Regions from separate parts of the Streptomyces sp. SP18CS02 genome, predicted to be linked through region 3. Evidence: riboswitches for the same ligand, from Rfam matches in the RefSeq annotation. Region 3 holds a riboswitch; each other region holds the start of a gene.
What was found. Region 3 has a riboswitch for cobalamin ahead of PUR26_RS33400 (ribonucleoside-diphosphate reductase subunit alpha). Riboswitches for the same ligand answer to the same signal wherever they lie in the genome.
Positions count from the first base shown of each region.

Region 1: another riboswitch for cobalamin. It lies ahead of PUR26_RS05305 (ABC transporter substrate-binding protein); the one in region 3 lies ahead of PUR26_RS33400 (ribonucleoside-diphosphate reductase subunit alpha).
Region 2: another riboswitch for cobalamin. It lies ahead of cobN (cobaltochelatase subunit CobN); the one in region 3 lies ahead of PUR26_RS33400 (ribonucleoside-diphosphate reductase subunit alpha).
Region 4: another riboswitch for cobalamin. It lies ahead of PUR26_RS20295 (energy-coupling factor ABC transporter permease); the one in region 3 lies ahead of PUR26_RS33400 (ribonucleoside-diphosphate reductase subunit alpha).

Region 1 covers NZ_JAQYXC010000256.1:4,846-9,679, reverse strand. Annotated here, with positions in the region: gene PUR26_RS05315 (AfsR/SARP family transcriptional regulator) at 1-1,143, shown strand, start outside; gene PUR26_RS05310 (hypothetical protein) at 1,166-1,567, shown strand; cobalamin riboswitch at 1,562-1,742, shown strand; gene PUR26_RS05305 (ABC transporter substrate-binding protein) at 1,830-2,816, shown strand; gene PUR26_RS05300 (FecCD family ABC transporter permease) at 2,813-3,967, shown strand; gene PUR26_RS05295 (ABC transporter ATP-binding protein) at 3,964-4,770, shown strand.
Region 2 covers NZ_JAQYXC010000277.1:101,318-106,151, forward strand. Annotated here, with positions in the region: gene cobN (cobaltochelatase subunit CobN) at 1-3,517, opposite strand, end outside; cobalamin riboswitch at 3,554-3,682, opposite strand; gene PUR26_RS14175 (cobalamin biosynthesis protein CobG) at 3,740-4,834, shown strand, end outside.
Region 3 covers NZ_JAQYXC010000303.1:556,565-561,398, reverse strand. Annotated here, with positions in the region: gene PUR26_RS33400 (ribonucleoside-diphosphate reductase subunit alpha) at 1-2,371, opposite strand, end outside; cobalamin riboswitch at 2,505-2,668, opposite strand; gene PUR26_RS33395 (hypothetical protein) at 3,180-3,779, opposite strand; gene PUR26_RS33390 (YbdD/YjiX family protein) at 3,825-4,031, opposite strand; gene PUR26_RS33385 (carbon starvation CstA family protein) at 4,028-4,834, opposite strand, start outside.
Region 4 covers NZ_JAQYXC010000288.1:413,772-418,605, reverse strand. Annotated here, with positions in the region: gene PUR26_RS20315 (hypothetical protein) at 22-246, shown strand; gene dhaK (dihydroxyacetone kinase subunit DhaK) at 846-1,838, shown strand; gene dhaL (dihydroxyacetone kinase subunit DhaL) at 1,840-2,478, shown strand; gene PUR26_RS20300 (PTS-dependent dihydroxyacetone kinase phosphotransferase subunit DhaM) at 2,475-2,879, shown strand; cobalamin riboswitch at 3,184-3,373, shown strand; gene PUR26_RS20295 (energy-coupling factor ABC transporter permease) at 3,403-4,101, shown strand; gene PUR26_RS20290 (energy-coupling factor ABC transporter substrate-binding protein) at 4,101-4,496, shown strand; gene cbiQ (cobalt ECF transporter T component CbiQ) at 4,503-4,834, shown strand, end outside.

The DNA.
Region 1 (4,834 bases), on a different contig from region 3:
CCGGGAGAAGAGCCGGAGCGGGCCGCCGCCGTCGCGTCGGCGGCCGCGTGGCGGACGGGCCTCGCCCTGGGCGAAGGCGCCTCGCCGGCCACCGGTGAGGCGGAGATCCGGGGTGCGGTCGACGCCCTCGACGCGCCGCAGGTGTCGGCGCACGACCCGTGGGCGAGGGCCACCGCGCTGTGGTTCCTGGCCTCCTCCCAGATGGGCGCGGGAGAAGTGGCCACGGGCGAGGAGCTCACCGAACGGGCCCTGACCGCCTGTGAAGAGCTCGGCCACACCTGGGGAACGGCGGCCTCCCTGAGCGTGCGGGCCCGGCATGCCCTGGCGCACGGCGACCTCGACGGAGTGCGCCGCGACGCCGAACGCAGCGCCCGGCTGTTCGGCACGCTGGGAGACCGTTGGGGCCTGTCGCAGACGGTGTTCCCGCGGGCGAAGCTGCACGAGATCGCCGGCGACCATCCGAGGGCGGTCCGGCTGCACGAGGAAGGGCTCGCCCTCGCCGAGGAGTTCGGGTGGTGGACGGAGGCAGCCAAGCGACTGTGTGCGCTGGGGCGGCTCGCCTTCCTCACGGGCGACCGCTCGGCGGCCCGGGAGCTGCACGCCCGTGCCTGGAAGCTGACGCGGGAGCAGAGCCATGCCGCCGGAGAGGCCGATGCCCGGATCGGCTTGGGAATGATCGCGCGGCGCACGGGGGATCTCGATGAGGCGGAGGCCCATATGGACAGCGTCCTGGCCTGGTTCCGTGCCACGGGATACGGGCCGGGTACGGCCCTTGCCCTCGCCGAGCTCGGTTTCACGGCCGAGCTGAGGGGCGAGCCGTCCCGTGCCCGCGAGCTGCACACCGAGGGGCTGGCGGTGGCGCGCGAGCTGGGTGACGTACGGGCGCTCGCGCTGGCGTGGGAGGGCCTGGCGGGCGCGGCGGCGGCCGGCGGTGCCGGGGAGCGGGCCGCCGGACTGCTGGGCGCCGCGCACGCGGCCCGCGTCTCGGTCGGCGCGCCGCTGCCGGACGCCGAACGGCACGACGTCGATCGGGTGTGGTCGGCCTGCCGGTCCCTGCTCGGCCCGGCGGCGGCCGACGCGGCCTTCGCGCGCGGGACGTCCCGTGGCGGGGAGCACCTCGTGCCGGACCCTGCTGCCGGCTGACCCGCGCGGCGGTGGCCCGGACGTGTGCGTTCCCGGCCGCGGGGGGCCGTTCGGCGGGCGCCTCCGTCATCCAGGTGCGCGGTCACTCGGGGAACGCCTGCGGCTGCTGGCCTGTGATCCTTCCTGCTACGCCCATGAACTCGAACGGCTCCCGGCCGATCCCCTCGACGTGGTGGTGATCGACACCTTCGACACGGAGGCGGTCCACGCCGAGCTCGGCCGTACGCCGGCACTGAACGGGCTGATCGGTTCCACCGACACCCGGATGCCGGTCGGCGCGGAACTGACGGCCCGTTTCGGACTGCCCGGGCTGGGCCCGGCCGTTCCGCGGCGGTACGTCGAGGCGGACGCCAGGGCTGACGGAATGTCGGGGCGCGCGGGGTTGCGCCGCACGCCCTTTTGCCTCTCGCTCAAGGGATCGTAATATCACCTGGTCACCACCGCGACGGGAGACAGGAAGCCGGTGCGATTCCGGCACGGTCCCGCCACTGTGACCGGGGAGTGCGTCCCTTCGAGAAGCCACTGCGCGCGGCGTGGGAAGGCAGGAGGACGAACGACGATCCGGGAGTCAGGACACTGGCCTGTCGCGGGCCCGTTCCAAGGAGCGCGGACTCCGCAGGAGGCTTTACGTGTACCACGGCACCCCATGCCTTACTTCTCCCCTGCCCACGAGGCGGCGCGGCGTCATGCGCCGTACGGGACTCGCGATCGCGCTGTCCGCGACCCTGCTGGCCGGATGCGGCAGCCCGGACGGGCGCGATGACCGGCGCGGCGCCGGGGCCTCCCGCTCCGCTCCGGGATTCCCGGTCACCATCGACAACTGCGGAACGCGCACGACGTACGACGAACCGCCTTCCCGGGTGGTCACCATCCACCAGCACCCGGCCGAGCTCCTGCTGGCCCTGGGTCTGAAGGACAGGATGGTCGGCACCGCCTTCCCCGACTCCGCGGTCCTGCCCCAGTGGGAGGAGGACTTCAAGGCCGTACCGCAACTGGCGGAGAAGGAACCCTCCTTCGAGGCCGTCCTGGAAGCCGAACCGGACCTCGTCTACGGCGGTTACGGCAGCGCCTTCGCCCAGAACGAGGGCCGCTCGCGCAAGGCGTTCGCGGACGCGGGCATCGACACCTACCTCAACCGCGAGTACTGCGGGAAGAAGCAGGTGTCCATGCGGGACACCTACGAGGAGATCCGTACGATCGGCCAGGTCTTCGGCGTGCGGGAGCGTGCGGAGAAGCTGGTCGCCGAGTTGCGGGGACGCATCGGGAAGAGCAGCGCGGCGGTCAAGGGCGAGCCGCCCGTCTCCGTGTTCGTGTACGACAGCGGCGACAAGGCCCCCTTCACGGCCGGCGGCAGGAGCCTGGGCACCGAGATCATCCGACTGGCCGGCGGGCGCAATGTCTTCGCCGACCTGGACGAGGTCTTCGGCGACGCCTCGTGGGAGCAGGTCGTCGAGCGCAGGCCCGAGGTCATCGCGATCTACGACTACGCCGGCGCCGGCAGCGTGGAGCGGAAGAAGAGGTTCCTGCTCTCCCAGCCCGCCCTCGCCGACGTCCCCGCTGTGAAGAACAAGCGGTTCGTGGTGCTGCCGCTGACCGCCACCCTCGTCGGTGTCCGGCCCCCGTACGCCGTCGAGGACCTCGCCCGTCAGCTGCACCCCGGCCGGTTCAGGTGACCGCCTCCGCGCGGACCGGGCAGGAAGGGCGTCTCGCACCACCGGCCTCACCGGCCTCGGCGTCCTCGCCGGCCTCGCCGGCCGTCCCTCCCCGGGACCGGCCGGGCAGGGGAGCCGCCTTCCCCCTGGCCCTGCTGCTCCTCGGTGCGCTGCTGATCGTCTCCGTCACGGCGGGCCTGGGCATCGGTTCGGTCCATGTGCCGCCCGGAGAGGTCTGGGGCATCGTGAGCCACGCCCTGGGCGCCGACTCGACGGAACCGGGCTGGACCCGGGCGCGCGAGACGATCGTGCTCGATGTGCGGGCGCCGCGGGTGCTGCTGGGAGCGGTGACCGGTGCCGGGCTGGCCGTCGTGGGCGCGGCCATGCAGGCACTCGTCCGCAACCCGCTCGCCGAGCCCTATCTGCTCGGGGTGTCCTCGGGAGCGTCGCTGGGAGCGGTCGCCGTCATCGTCTCCGGGGTCACCCTGTTCGGTGCCGTCTCCCTGTCGGCGTCCGCGTTCACCGGCGCCCTCCTCACCCTGCTGCTGGTGTACACCACGGCTCGGGCCGGCGGGCGGATCACATCGATCCGGCTGGTCTTGTCGGGGGTGGCGGTCGCGGCGGTGCTCACGGCGGTGATGGACCTGCTGCTGCTGACGGCCGACCGGGGCAATCAGGCGCGTGAGGTGCTCGCCTGGACGCTCGGTGGTCTCGGGGGCGTCCAGTGGGGGACGTTGTGGCTTCCCGCCGCAGCCCTGGTGGTCGGCGTCGGCGTCCTGCTCCTGCAGGCCCGTTCGCTGAACCTGCTGCTGGCGGGCGAGGAGGCCGCCACGACCATGGGACTGGATGTGGCCCGCTTCCGTGCCCGGATGTTCGTCCTGCTGTCGCTGGTCACGGGCGTCCTGGTCGCGGCGGCCGGACCGATCGGGTTCGTCGGGCTGATGCTGCCGCACATCGTGCGGCTGTTCGTCGGCGGTGACCATCGCCGGGTCCTGCCGACGGCGGCCCTGGCCGGCGCGGTGTTCCTCGTCTGGGCCGACATCGCGGCCCGTACGCTCGCGGCCCCCATGGAGATACCAGTCGGAGTGCTGACCGCGCTGTGCGGCGGTCCGTTCTTCCTCTGGATGATGCGCCGGGACGCCCGGCGGAACGACGACCGGGGAGCGGTGTGACAGCGGCAGAGCTGACCGTCGACGGGCTGACCCTCAGCGCCGGTGCCCGTCGACTGGTACGGGACGTCTCACTGACGGCGGCGCCGGGCGAGGTGATCGGTCTGGTCGGGCCCAACGGCAGCGGCAAGTCCAGCCTGCTGCGCGCCGTCTACCGCGTCCTGCGTCCCGACTCGGGCCGGATACGTGTCGACGGAACCGACGCCTGGTCCCTGCCGACGCGGAAGCTGGCTCGTACGATGGCCGCCGTCGTGCAGGAACCGGGCGCGGACTTCGACCTGACGGTGCGGGACATCGTGGCGATGGGGCGTGCCCCGCACAAGCGGCTGCTCGACGGCGACACCGCCGAGGACGCCCGGCTCATCGTGTCCTGCCTGGCGGCGGTGGACGCGGCGGAGCTGTCCGGGCGCCCGTTCGACCGGCTCTCCGGAGGCGAGCGCCAGCGGGTGCTGATCGCCCGTGCGCTGGCTCAGCAGCCGTCGCTGCTGGTGCTCGACGAACCGACCAACCACCTCGACGTCCGGCACCAGTTGCAGGTGCTCGGCCTGCTGCGGCGCCTGCCCGCCACGGTGCTGGTGGCCCTGCACGATCTGAATCTGGCGGCCTACTACTGCGACCGCATCTACATCCTCAGTGAGGGTTCGATCGTGTCATCGGGCCCGCCCGTCGAGGTGCTCACCCCGGAGATGCTGCGGGACGTGTACGGCGTGGCGGGCGAAGTCGTCGTGCACCCGAGGACGGGCGCTCCCCATGTCACCTTCCTGCCCGGCCAGGACGCGGCTGCGGGTGACGCCGGCCCTCTGTGACGAGCGGTACGGATCACTCCGGCTCGTGATCGTGCGGGGCCGTCACCGGGGCCTCCGACGGCGA
Region 2 (4,834 bases), on a different contig from region 3:
ACATCCCGCGCGACTCGGCCTCCAGCAGCCGCTCGGCGATGCCGTGCAGCGCCCAGGGGTTGGCCTGCTGGAGGAACTCCCGGTTCTCCGGGTCGAGGACGTACGTCTCCGTCAGCTTGTCGTACATCCAGTCCGCGACGACGCCGGTCGTGGCGTCGTACCCGAAGAGGTAGTCGACGGTCGCGGCCAGTTCGAACGCGCCCTTGTAGCCGTGGCGGCGCATCGCCTCGATCCACTTGGGGTTGACCACCCGGGCGCGGAAGACGCGGGAGGTCTCCTCGACGAGGGTGCGGGTGCGGACCGTCTCGGGACGGGTCGAGTCGCCGATGTACGCCTCGGGCGCGGTGCCCTTGAGCGCACGGACGGTCGCGACCATGCCGCCGTGGTACTGGAAGTAGTCGTCGGAGTCGGCGATGTCGTGCTCGCGCGTGTCCGTGTTCTTCGCGGCGACGGCGATCCGCTTGTACGCGGTCTCCATCTCCTCCCGGGCCGGGCGGCCGTCCAGTTCGCGACCGTACGCGTAGCCGCCCCACACCGTGTACACCTCGGCGAGGTCGGCGTCGGTGCGCCAGTCGCGCGAGTCGATCAGCTGGAGGATGCCCGCGCCGTAGGTGCCGGGGCGGGAGCCGAAGATGCGGGTGGTGGCGCGGCGTTCGTCGCCGTGCTCGGCGAGGTCGGCCTGGGCGTGGGCCCGTACGAGGTTGTCGGCGGCCGGCTCGTCGAGCGAGGCGGCGAGGCGCACGGCGTCGTCGAGCAGGGCGATGGTGTGCGGGAACGCGTCGCGGAAGAAGCCCGAGATGCGCAGGGTCACGTCGATGCGGGGCCGGCCCAGTTCGGCGAGCGGGATGGGCTCCAGTCCGTTGACCCGGCGGGAGGCGTCGTCCCAGACGGGGCGGATGCCGAGGAGGGCGAGCGCCTCGGCGACGTCGTCGCCGCTGGTGCGCATCGCGCTGGTGCCCCACAGGGACAGGCCGACGGAGGTGGGCCAGTCGCCGTTGTCGGTGCGGTACCGCTCCAGCAGGGAGTCGGCCAGCGCCTGGCCGGTCTCCCAGGCGAGGCGCGAGGGGACGGCCTTGGGGTCGACCGAGTAGAAGTTGCGGCCGGTCGGCAGGACGTTGACCAGCCCGCGCAGGGGGGACCCGGAGGGGCCTGCCGGGACGAACCCGCCGTTCAGGGCGTGGACGGCGTGGGCGAGCTCGTCGGTGGTGGCGGCGAGGCGCGGCACGACCTGGCGGGCGGCGAAGTCGAGGATGTCGGCGACGGCCTGTCCGTGGCCGGCGGCCACCGTACCGACGGCGGCCGGATCCCAGTCGGCGTCCTCCATCGCCTGGACCAGCGTCCGGGCCTTCTCCTCCGCCTCGTCCGCGCCCGTGCGGGTGGCGGCCGACTCGTCCAGCCCGAGGGCCTCGCGCAGTCCGGGCAGGGCCTGCGTACCGCCCCAGATCTGGCGGGCGCGCAGGATCGACAGCACCAGGTTGACCCGCTCGGGGCCGGTGGGCGCCCCGCCCAGGACATGCAGGCCGTCGCGGATCTGGGCGTCCTTGACCTCGCACAGCCAGCCGTCGACGTGCAGCAGGAAGTCGTCGAAGCCGTCGTCGTCCGGCCGGTCCGCCAGACCCAGGTCGTGGTCGAGCTTGGCGGCCTGGATCAGCGTCCAGATCTGGGCGCGGATCGCGGGCAGCTTCGAGGGGTCCATGGAGGAGATCTGCGCGTACTCGTCGAGCAGCTGCTCCAGGCGCGCGATGTCGCCGTAGGAGTCGGCGCGGGCCATCGGCGGGACCAGGTGGTCGACCAGGGTGGCGTGGACGCGGCGCTTGGCCTGCGTGCCCTCGCCGGGGTCGTTGACGAGGAACGGGTAGACCAGCGGGAGGTCGCCGAGCGCGGCGTCGGGGCCGCAGGCGGCGGACAGGCCGGCGTTCTTGCCGGGCAGCCACTCCAGGTTGCCGTGCTTGCCGAGGTGGACCATCGCGTCGGCGCCGAAGCCGCCGTCGTCCGCGGAGGCCGAGATCCAGCGGTAGGCCGCCAGGTAGTGGTGCGAGGGCGGCAGATCGGGGTCGTGGTAGATCGCGATCGGGTTCTCGCCGAAGCCGCGCGGCGGCTGGATGAGGACCAGCAGGTTCCCGCGGCGCAGGGCGGCGAGCACGATGTCGCCCTCCGGATTGCGGGAGCGGCCCAGGAACATCTCGCCGGGCGGCGGGCCCCAGTGCTCCTCGACGGCCGCGCGGAGCTCCTGCGGCAGGGTCGCGTACCAGCGCTTGTAGTCGGCGGCGGGGATCCGGACGGGGTTGCGGGCGAGCTGCTCCTCGGTGAGCCAGTCCTGGTCGTGGCCGCCGGCCTCGATGAGGGCGTAGATCAGCTCGTCGCCGTCGCCGGAGACCAGGCCGGGGATGTCCTCCTCGGGACCGAAGTCGTACCCCTCCTCGCGGAGCCTGCGCAGCAGGGCGACGGCGGAGGCGGGGGTGTCCAGGCCGACCGCGTTGCCGATCCGGGAGTGCTTGGTCGGGTACGCGGAGAGGACCAGCGCGAGGCGCTTGTGCTCGTTCGGGATGTGGCGCAGCCGGGCGTGGCGCACGGCGATCCCGGCGACGCGGGCGGCGCGCTCGGTGTCGGCGACGTACGCGGGCAGGCCGTCCTCGTCGATCTCCTTGAAGGAGAACGGAACGGTGATGAGCCGGCCGTCGAACTCGGGCACGGCGACCTGGCTGGCCGCGTCCAGCGGCGACAGCCCCTCGTCGCTCTCCTCCCAGGCGGAGCGCGGGCCGGTCAGGCAGAGCGCCTGGAGGACGGGGACGTCCAGGGCGGCGAGCGCGCCCGCGTCCCAGGCCTCCTCGTCGCCGCCCGCCTGGGCCGCGGCGGGCTTGGTGCCGCCCGCCGCGAGGACGGTGGTGACGATCGCGTCGGCGCCGCGCAGCCGGTCGAGCAGCTCGGGCTCGGGGGCGCGCAGGGACGCCACGTACAGCGGCAGGGCCTGGGCGCCCGCGTCCTCCACGGCGTCGCACAGGGCGCCGATGAACGCGGTGTTCCCGCTCATGTGGTGGGCGCGGTAGTAGAGCACCGCGACGACCGGGCCGTCCGTGCGGCGCGGGGTGCGCTCCAGGGGGCCCCAGGTGGGCGCGGGGCTCGGCGGCTCGAAGCCGTGGCCCGTGAGCAGCACCGTGTCGGAGAGGAAACGGCCGAGCTGTTCCAGGTTGTCCGGGCCGCCGTGGGCGAGGTAGGCGTGCGCCTCGGCGGCGATGCCGATGGGGACGGTGGAGGCCTCCATCAGCTGGGCGTCGGGGGCCTGTTCCCCGCTCAGCACCACCACGGGACGGTCCCCCGCCAGCAGTGCGTCGAGCCCCTCCTGCCAGGCGCGGACGCCGCCGAGGAGGCGTACGACGACCAGGTCGGTGCCGTCCAGCAGGGCGGGCAGCTCGTCGACGGGGAGCCGGGAGGGGTTGGCGAACCGGTACTCCACCGGACCGCCGGCGGCGCGAGCGCTCAGCAGGTCGGTGTCGGAGTGCGACAGCAGCAGGATCATCGCGTGCGCAGGCCTTCCTCGGGGTGTCCGCGCCCCGGGTGGTCGTAGGACGGCGGGAGTTCCTGACTCACCGGCTCGGGGCCGGTTCACAGTGGCGGGACCGCGCCGGATTCCCACCGGGCTTCCTCCCTAGGGCCCTGGGACCCTGTGCCGTCTGCATAGTAGAGGTTCGGCTTGATCGGGCGGGCGGTCACCTGGAAGGTCGTGGGTATGCTCGCCGCCATGCCGCCCACCCGACCATCAACGCCGAAACGGGTCGAAGCTCCCATACGGGACCGTGGCGACGCCTGCCCCGGCGCGCTGCGGCTGCACCAGGCCGACGACGGCCGGTTGGCCCGACTGCGCCTGCCGGGCGGCCTTCTGACGTCCCATCAGGTACGTGCGCTGGCACTGGCGGCGGACTCGCTGGGGGACGGGCACCTCAGCATCACCTCACGCGGCAACGTCGAGCTGCGCGGCCTCGGCGACGACTGCGGGTCGGCCCTGGCCGAGCTGCTGCGGGACGCCGGGCTGCTGCCCTCCGAAACGCATGAGCGGGTGCGCAACGTGGTCGCGTCCCCGCTGGCCGGGCTGGACGGACTGGGCCGCGCCGACGTGCAGTTGTGGGTGCGCGAGCTGGACGCCCTGCTCTGTGCCGCCCCGTGGTCGGCCGCCCTCTCGGGCCGCTTCCTGTTCGCCCTGGACGACGGACGCGGGGACGTGGCGGGGCTCGGCGCCGATGTGACCTTGATCGCAGAACCGGACGCCGGTTCCGCACGCGTACGGGTCGGCGTGCGGGAGGTGTGCCGGGTGCCGGCCGACGACGCCCCGCGCGCCGCGCTCGCCGCGGCCCGCGCCTTCCTGGCCGCCGCCCGCGCGGCGGGCACGGGCGCCTGGCGGGTGCGCGAGCTGCCCCCGGGACGGTCCGTGGACGTGGCGGCGCACCTGGCGGAGGCGGGCCTCGCGTTCTCACCCGTCGACGCCGCCGCCGCGGCTCCCGCGCGAGCCGGCGACGGCCCGGCCCCGGGAGGGACGGCCGCGCCCGGGCCGCGCCCGCTCCCGGGGGTCGTCACGCCGCCCGGCACGCCCGCCCCCGGCCCCGTGGCACCCCCGGCCGCCGTGTCGGTCGTGGCGCCGCTCGGCCGGGTGACGAGCGCGCAGATGCGCGCCCTGCTGCCGGCCGACGAGGTCCGCGTCACGCCCTGGCGCGGCCTGGTCGTGACCGGGTTCGCGGACCGGCGGGCCGCCACGGAACGGCTCGCCGCCCTCGACGCGGCCGGTCTGATCACCTCCCCCGACTCGCCCTGGCTGGGCACCGGCGCCTGCACCGGGCGGCCC
Region 3 (4,834 bases):
CGGGGTTCTCAAGGGAGCAGGCGACGGCCTCTTCCGGCGTGGCCTGTACGGGGATCGGGGTCGCGGCCGCCGCGCGGGCGATCCGGGTCGCCGGGCGCGAACGCAGGTAGTACGTCGTCTTCAGGCCCTGCTTCCAGGCGTACGCGTACATCGAGGAGAGCTTGCCGATCGTCGGCGTCTCCAGGAACAGGTTCAGCGACTGCGACTGGTCCAGGAACGGGGTGCGCGCCGCCGCCATGTCGATCAGGCCGCGCTGCGGGATCTCCCACGCCGTGCGGTACAGCTCGCGGACGTCGGCCGGGATCCAGGTGAAGCCCTGTACCGAGCCGCTCGACTCGCGCAGCGCCTCACGGGTCTGCGCGTCCCAGACGCCGAGCTTCTTCAGCTCGGCCACCAGATAGGCGTTGACCTGGAGGAACTCGCCGCTCAGCGTCTCGCGCTTGAAGAGGTTGGAGACCTGCGGCTCGATGCACTCGTACACGCCCGCGATCGAGGCGATCGTCGCGGTCGGCGCGATGGCCAGCAACAGCGAGTTGCGCATGCCGACCGAGGCGACGCGCTCGCGCAGGGCCGCCCAGCGCTCCGGCCAGTTCAGCTCGACGCCGTAGTGGTCCGGGTGCAGGACACCGCGCGCCGCACGGGTCTTCTCCCAGGCCGGGAGCCTGCCGTTGCGCTCCGCGAGATCGCAGGACGCCTCGTACGCCGCGAGCATGATCCGCTCGGCGATGCGCGTCGAGAGGGCGCGTGCCTCGGCCGAGTCGAACGGCAGCCGCAGCTTGAAGAAAACGTCCTGGAGGCCCATGGCGCCCAGACCCACCGGCCGCCAGCGGGAGTTGGACCGGCCGGCCTGCTCGGTCGGGTAGAAGTTGATGTCGACGACCCGGTCGAGGAAGGTGACGGCCGTGCGGACGGTCTCGTCCAGCCGCTCCCAGTCGATCCCGCCGTCGGCGCCCTCCTCGACGAACGCGCCCAGGTTGACCGAGCCCAGGTTGCAGACCGCGGTCTCCCCGTCGTCCGTGACCTCCAGGATCTCGGTGCACAGATTGGACGAGTGGACCGTGTGGCCCGGCTCGGCGGTCTGGTTGGCCGTGCGGTTCGAGGCGTCCTTGAAGGTCATCCAGCCGTTGCCGGTCTGGGCCAGGGTCCGCATCATCCGGCCGTAGAGGTCGCGGGCCGGCATGGTCTTGCGGGCCAGCCCGGCGGCCTCGGCCGCGCGGTACGCGGCGTCGAACTCGTCGCCCCACAGGTCGACCAGCTCGGGTACGTCCGCCGGGGAGAACAGCGACCACTCGGCGTCAGCGTTGACGCGGCGCATGAACTCGTCCGGGACCCAGTGCGCCAGGTTGAGGTTGTGCGTACGCCGCGCGTCCTCGCCCGTGTTGTCGCGCAGCTCCAGGAACTCCTCGATGTCCGCGTGCCAGGTCTCCAGGTAGACCGCCGCCGCGCCCTTGCGCCGCCCGCCCTGGTTCACGGCCGCCACCGAGGCGTCCAGCGTCTTCATGAACGGCACGATGCCGTTGGAGTGGCCGTTGGTGCCCCGGATGAGCGAACCGCGGGCGCGGACGCGGGAGTACGACAGGCCGATGCCGCCCGCGTGCTTCGACAGGCGCGCCACCTGGTGGTAGCGGTCGTAGATCGAGTCCAGCTCGTCCAGCGGCGAGTCCAGCAGGTAGCAGGACGACATCTGTGGGTGGCGCGTGCCGGAGTTGAACAGCGTGGGGGAGGAGGGCAGGTAGTCGAGCCGGCTCATCAGGCCGTACAGCGCCCCGACCTCGTCGAGCGCGCGGACGCTGTCGTCCTCGGCGAGCCCTGCGGCCACCCGCAGCATGAAGTGCTGCGGGGTCTCGATCACCTTGCGGGTGATCGGGTGCCGCAGGAGGTAGCGGCTGTAGAGGGTGCGCAGTCCGAAGTAGCCGAAGCGGTCGTCGGCCGCCGGGTCGATCATCGCGTCCATCCGCTCCGCGTGGACGCGGACGAAACCGGCCGTACGGTCGGCGATCAGGCCCTCCCGGTGACCGACGGCGACCGACGCGGAGAACGACACCGAGCCCTGCCCCGCCGCCTCGGCGGCGATGGTGCGGGTGAGCAGCCGGGCCGCGAGGCGCGAGTACGAGGGGTCCTCGGAGATCAGACCGGCGGCCGCCTCGGTGGCGAGCTCACGCAGCTCGGCCTCGTCCGAACCGGCGTGCCGGCCGCGCAGCGCGGCGGCGGCGACCCGGCCGGGGTCGGTGTCGGGCAGATCGGCGGTGAGGTCGGTCAGGGTCCGCAGCAGGACGGTCCCGGGACCGTCGCCTTCCGCGGCCGTGGTTCCGGCTCCGACGGTCTCCGTGTCCGCGACTGCTGAGGCCGGATCGGCTGGCGCGATGGTCACGTGGGGGCTCTCCCTCGCTCGGCTCGGGGCCGGCGGGCGGGCAGGAGAGCGGGGCACCCGCGCGAACAGGGGGTGCGCACCGCGTCCTCCGGCCCACTCCGCGAGGCCCGGACGTCTGGGCACCCGGGCCGGACGGCTCGGGTGCGCTGCGGCAGGTCTTCGGACTCATAGGTGCGCAAAGGCGCACCTGTACACCGTTGCGGGACAGTTCCGGATTCGCACCGGATTCCCCTGCGACGACAGCGAGGTTGAGCATACATGTGGGGGGCTCCCCATGCCGCACCCCCCACATCTTGTGTGTCGGTCCGGGGTGACGACCCATGGCACATCCGGCCGGAGGAGGCCGGGCGGGGCTTCGGGAGGGCCGGGAGGGCCGGCAGGGGCGCGCCGGCCCGCCGCCCCGTGCGCTCGGTGCGGGCCCGCGCGGGGGCTCCCGGGCGCGGTGGCGGGCCGGACGCGCGGCCTTCCCGGCGTCGCGGCCGACCGTGGGCGGGCCCGGTGTGGCCGGCGCGGCTCCCCGGGGAGGCCGGCGGCTCCTGCACCGGATCCCCCCACGGGCCGCGGGGTCCGTCCGGCAGGAAGCACCCGGGTCGCGATCGGACCGGCCGTGACGGGACCGGCCGCGATCGGACCGGCCATGTGACGGGACCGGCCGTGCGTGCGCCGGCCGTGAGGGAACCCGCCGTGCGCGCCGGCCGTGAGCGGTCGGCCCGCGCCCCGGACGGGCACCGCGTGCCCTCGCGGCCCCGCCGCCCCGCCCGCGCGCCGGCGGCGAGGGCCGGGAGGGGCGGGAGACCGTACGGCCGGGTCAGCCGCCGGCACCCACCCCGTTGTCGGGGGCACCGTCGCCGACCGGCGGAAGGTCCCCCCGCTCGACGGGCCCGGCCGGCGCGGTGTGTTCGGGCAGGACCTCGTCCAGCTCACGGTCGTCCGCCCGGTGCGCCGACCCGGCGGCCGCGCGCAGGACGTCGCGGGAGACGGCGGAGGACTCGGCGGAGATCTGGACGCGCAGGCCGTTCTCGGTCAGGGCGTACTCGTGCGCGGCCCCGGAGGAGCGGTACCACCCCGGACCGTCCTTCTCGCAGGACCGGCTCACGGGCGGGATCGCGGGGCAGCTCCCGTCGTCCACCGTGCCGCGGTCGACGGAGACGGTGATCCGGCCGCCGCCCGTGGCGACATAGGTGCTCTGGAAGCCGTCATCGCCGAGGACGCCCACGGACTGCTTCGCCAACTCGAACCCGTCCGCCTCGATCACGTACACGTGCTCGGTCCTGGTCTGCGCGGCGGCTGCCCGCGCCTCCAGCGTCCCGCGGTCGGGAGCGGAGCCGCCGGCCGTCTCCGTGCCGCACGCGGCGGTCAGGGCGATGAGCGGCAGCAGGAGCAGCGGCAGGGGGCGTGTACGTGTCATGCGTACATCCTTTCGTGTGCGCACCGCGTACACGCCCCCGGGGGCTCAGCAGCAGCGGAAACCCTTCCGCGGATCGGCCTCACGGGCATCCGTGCGGCTGCGTTCGAAGGCGCGCCGCGTCATCACCTCGGCGGCCGGATCGCACGTCCGGGCGTGGGCGACGTACCGCTCGTAGGCGGTCTCGCCCGAGAACTCCCGGACGTACCAGCGCAGCCACCGCACGGCGCGCCCGGCGAGGGCCGTGGCGCTCACGACGGGTCGCCGCCCCGGCCGGACCCGGAGACGGCCTCCCGGCCGGTCTCGCCGGAAGCGCCGGTCTCGCCCGAAGCGCCGGTCGGGCCCGCGCCGCCCGCGCCCACGGCGGCGAGCTCGGCCTTCTCCTCGGGGGTGACGAGGAGTCCGGCCGGGGCGACGATGCGGGACCTGGTGTACGGCACCTCGGCGAGGCGCACGGACTCGGGGCTGCTGACGGCCTTGTAGCAGACGCGTGCCGCGTCGGCGATGACGACGATGATCAGCAGGGCGAACAGGGCCGACAGGACGCCGTCGACGGTCGAGTTGGTGACGACGGTGCGCATGTCGTCCATGGACTTGGCCGGTGCCAGCAGCGTCCCGGCGTCGATCCCGTCCTGGTACTTGTCGCGCTGGGCGAAGAATCCCACCCGCGGGTCGGCGGAGAAGATCTTCTGCCAGCTGGCGGTCAGGGTGACGGCCACGTCCCAGGCCAGCGGAACCGCCGTGACCCAGGCCCACTTGAGGCGCCCGGACTTCACCAGCAGGGTCGTGCAGACGGCGAGGGCGACCGCGGCGAGCAGCTGGTTGGCGATGCCGAACAGCGGGAAGAGCTGGTTGATGCCGCCCAGCGGGTCGTGGACGCCGACCCAGAGGAAGTAGCCCCACCCGCCGACGACGACCGCGCTGGCGAACCAGACGCCGGGCTTCCAGCTGACCCGGCGCATCGGCTTGTAGACGTTGCCCAGCATGTCCTGGAGCATGAAGCGCCCGACCCGGGTGCCCGCGTCCACGGTCGTGAGGATGAACAGCGCCTCGAACAT
Region 4 (4,834 bases), on a different contig from region 3:
CAGGGAAGGAAACTCGTGGTGATGAACACGGCACTTTGGCTGCTCGTCTGCGCGTCGGCGTGCACGGCGGTCTCCACGCTGGTGCCGCCGGCTGCGAGCCGGATGCGCCGCATCGACATGGTGGAGCTGCGGCGCCGTCGGCGCCTGGTCCATGTCCTCCATGCGAACAGCCAGCTGGCACCCCAGATGCCGCACCATCCGGCGGGACCGGGCGACGCCCAGGACCACCCCCACGCCAAGCGCTAGGGGATGTCCGGAAAGCTCGCCCTGACCGCGACACACCGCACGCCCGCTCGCCGCGTTCTGGCCGATCGTGCCGGGTTTCATGCCGGTAGCCGCGCTCCCTCCGGGGGCCCGGCCCTCGCGACCCGGGGCCCCTGAGCTCCGGGTGCACGAACGTGACGACTCGATACCGGGGGGAACGGGGTGTTCACTCACACGTGTCGATCCGCGCGCCCGCTCCGCGGTGCGCGTCCGGACACATCAGGGCTAGAGGTGCGCAGAATTTCCGACAGAAAGCGGCGATATCTGTCGCAGGGAGCTTTCCGGCCATAGACACCCGGAGGACGGATTCACCAGGAAAATATGGTTCATTAATGTGACGAGCGATCGCCGTGATTTCATCATCGGCGGATGCGGGCAGAAACACGCGGACCGCCGGCGGAATTCCGCTCCCGGTGCGGGGGTCACGCGCGGCGAAGCGGTGGGCACGCAGAGGAAGGGTTGTCGCGTCCCGTGGCTCTCGCGATGATGTAGGGGAACACACGCATGCATGGACGAAACGCTGCTTGACCTGCACAGACGCCACTCAGGGTCGCACCTGACATTCCTGCTGGGAGATAGCGATGCGGATGCTCATCAATGTGCCGGAGACAGTCGTCGAGGACGCCCTGAGGGGCATCGCCGCCGCGCATCCCGAGCTGAACGTGGACGTGGAGAGCCGGATCGTCGTACGGCGTGACGCTCCCGTGGCGGGGAAGGTGGCCCTGATCTCCGGGGGCGGTTCCGGACACGAGCCGCTGCACGCCGGCTTCGTCGGTCCCGGCATGCTCTCGGCGGCCTGCCCGGGCGAGGTGTTCACGAGCCCGGTGCCCGACCAGATGGCGCGGGCCGCCGCCGCCGTGGACAGCGGCGAGGGGGTGCTGTTCGTGGTGAAGAACTACACCGGCGACGTGCTGAACTTCGACATGGCGGCCGAGCTCGCCGAGGACGAGGGCGTCCAGGTGGCAAAGGTCCTGGTCGACGACGACGTGGCCGTCTCGGACAGTCTGTACACGGCCGGCCGGCGCGGCACCGGAGCCACGCTGTTCGTGGAGAAGATCGCGGGCGCCGCCGCCGAGGAGGGCGCGCCGCTGGAGCGGGTGGAGGCCATCGGCCGGCAGGTGAACGCGAGTTCGCGCAGTTTCGGCGTGGCGCTGAGCGCGGTCACGACGCCCGCGAAGGGCACCCCCACCTTCGACCTCCCTTCCGGGGAGCTCGAACTGGGCATCGGAATCCACGGCGAGCCAGGACGCGAGCGGCGCGCGATGATGACCTCCCGGGAGATCGCCGACTTCGCCGTGGACGCCGTACTGGAGGATTTGCGGCCCGACGCCCCGGTGCTGGCGCTCGTCAACGGGATGGGGGCGACGCCGTTGCTGGAGCTGTACGGGTTCAACGCCGAGGTGCAGCGGGTGCTGGGTGAGCGGGGCGTTCCGGTGGCCCGGACCCTCGTCGGGAACTACGTGACCTCGCTCGACATGGCGGGCTGCTCGGTGACCCTCTGCCAGGTCGACGAGGAACTGCTGCGGCTGTGGGACGCGCCGGTGCGCACGGCCGCCCTTCGGTGGGGCTGCTGACATGGGGAGCACCGCGCTGGACACGGACTTCTTCCGACGCTGGCTGACGATCGCCGCCGCCGCCGTGGACCGTGAGGCGGACCGGCTCACCGAACTGGACTCGGCGATCGGGGACGCCGACCACGGGACCAACATGCGTCGCGGCTTCGCGGCCGTGACGGAGGCCCTGGAGAAGGACCCGCCGCGGACTCCCGGGGCGCTGCTGGTCCTGGCCGGGCGGCAGTTGATCTCGACCGTGGGAGGAGCCTCGGGCCCGCTGTACGGGACTCTGCTGCGGCGCACCGGCAAGGCGCTGGGCGAGGCGGCGGAGGTGACGCCGGGGCAGCTGGCCGAGGGGCTGCGCGCGGGTGTGGCCGCGGTGGCGCAGCTGGGCGGGGCGGCGGCCGGCGACAAGACGATGCTGGACGCGCTGGAACCGGCTGTGGCGGCGCTCGACGAGTCGTTCGAGGCCGCCGCGCGGGCGGCCGAGGAAGGCGCGCTCGCGACGGTGCCGATGCAGGCGCGCAAGGGCAGGGCCAGCTATCTGGGCGAGCGCAGCATCGGGCACCAGGATCCGGGCGCGACGTCGTCCGCCCTGCTGATCGCGACGCTCGCGCAGGCGGCCGGATCGACGCCCGAGGGCCCGGCGGTGGCGGGATGAACGCGCGGGTGGGCATCGTGCTCGTGTCGCACAGCGCGGCGGTGGCGGCGGCGGTCGCGGAGCTGGCACGGGGTCTCGCGGGCGGCGGCGACACCGCTCCCGTGGCCGCCGCGGGCGGCACGGCGGACGGCGGGCTGGGCACCAGCTCCGAGCTGATCGCGGAGGCGGCGGCGTCGGTCGACGGCGGCGCGGGGGTCGCGGTCCTGGTCGATCTGGGCAGCGCCGTACTGACGGTGAAGGCGCTGCTGGCCGAAGGCGACGAGCTGCCGGACGGCACGCGGCTGGTGGACGCGCCGTTCGTGGAGGGCGCGGTCGCGGCCGTGGTCACCGCTTCGGCGGGGGCCGACCTGGACGCCGTGGTGACGGCGGCATCGGAGGCGTACGACTACCGCAAGGTGTGAGGTACGCCGGAGCCGCGGGCCACGGGCCGCCTTGGGGTCACGGCCCTTGTGGTCACGCGCCGCGCCGGCCCGTGGCGGGTCCCGTGGGGAGCGGGGGCGGGGGCCGCCCACGGCGGCCCGCCCCGGCCGGCGGCCCCTGCGCCGGGGTGTCGTGAACCGGTCGGGCCGGGCGCCCGGCGCCGAGCCGGCGGCCGTCGTCGGCGGCCGGCTCGGTCACCGGCCCCGGGGTTCCGGGGTGGGCGCAGACCGGGGTGGCGCCGGAGTGCGCGCCCCTGCGCGGGTTGTGATGTACCTGGTCAACGCACTAGTGTCGCAGGGCCTTGGTGTACGGGAAACCGGTGAAGTACCGGTGCGGCCCTCGCCACTGTGATCGGGAAGTCCGGCTCCATCCCTCGGGAAGCCACTGGACGGCGGGAGACCGCGTTGTCCGGGAAGGCGGAGTCGCGGCGGCATGACCCGTCAGCCAGGAGACCGGCCAGGGCGCGTTGTCCATCCACGAGGTGCTGGAGAGGGTCTCCCAACCATGCATATCGCCGAGGGCTATCTGCCCCCGATACACGCGGCCGCCTGGAGCGTCGCCGCCGCTCCCTTCGTCGTACACGGCGTACGCGCCCTGACCCGGGAGGTCAGGAGCAATCCCGAGTCCACCCTGCTGCTGGGCGCCTCCGGTGCCTTCACCTTCGTCCTGTCCGCACTCAAGATCCCGTCGGTGACCGGAAGCTGTTCCCACCCCACGGGTACGGGGCTGGGAGCGATCCTGTTCCGGCCGCCGATCATGGCGGTACTGGGCACGATCACGCTGCTGTTCCAAGCACTGCTGCTGGCGCACGGCGGCCTGACCACGCTCGGCGCCAACGTCTTCTCCATGGCGATCGTCGGGCCGTGGGCCGGGTACGGCGTGTACCGCCTGCTGCGGCGGTTCGGCCTGCCGCTCATGGTCACCGTCTTCTTCGGCGCGTTCGTGGCCGACCTGTCCACGTACTGCGTGACCAGCGTGCAGCTGGCGCTCGCCTTCCCCGACCCGAGCAGCGGCTTCATGGGCGCGCTGGGCAAGTTCGGGGGCATCTTCGCCGTCACCCAGATTCCGCTCGCCATCAGCGAGGGTCTGCTGACGGTGCTGGTGATGCGGTTGCTGATCCAGTCCAGCAAGGGTGAGCTGACCCGGCTCGGGGTACTGCTCACGGGCGGCCGCGGGAACGAGAAGAAGGAGGCCGTGGCCTGATGAGCCGTAACGCCAGGATCAACACGCTGCTGCTTCTGATCGTCGTGGCACTGGCCGTGCTTCCGCTCGCGCTGGGCCTGGGCGACCACAAGGAAGAACCGTTCACCGGCGCCGACGCGCAGGCCGAGACGGCGATCACGGAGAACAAGCCGGACTACGAGCCGTGGTTCACCCCGCTGTACGAGCCGCCGTCGGGCGAGATCGAGTCGGCGCTGTTCTCGCTCCAGGCCGCGCTCGGGGCGGGGGTGCTGGCCTACTACTTCGGTCTGCGCCGCGGCCGGCGGCAGGGCGAGGCACGGGCCCGCACCGGAAGCGGGCCCGACAGCGTGGCCGGTGCCGATGCCGCCGTGGCCGGCTCCGGGACCGGCGCCCGTGATCCGCGGCCGTCCGCGTAGCCGGGGGTGCTGCCGATCGACGCGGCGGCGCACAGCAGTCGCTGGCGCCGCCGCCATCCGTGCGAGAAGGCGTTTCTCGGCTTCGGTCTGACGCTGTGCGCGGTCTGCCTGCCACCGTGGCCGGGAGCCGTGCTGGTGGCGGCCGCGACCCTCGCCGTGCTGCTCGGACCGGCCGGGGTGGCGCCCCGGCAGCTGTGGCGGGCGTTCCGCATCCCGCTCGGTTTCTGCGTGACGGGCGCGGTCCCCCTGCTGTTCCAGGTGGGCGGCGCGGGCGGGTTCGTGACGCCGGCGCCCGACGGGCCCCTGCACGCAGCGCAGTTGCTGCTGCGGACCTCGGC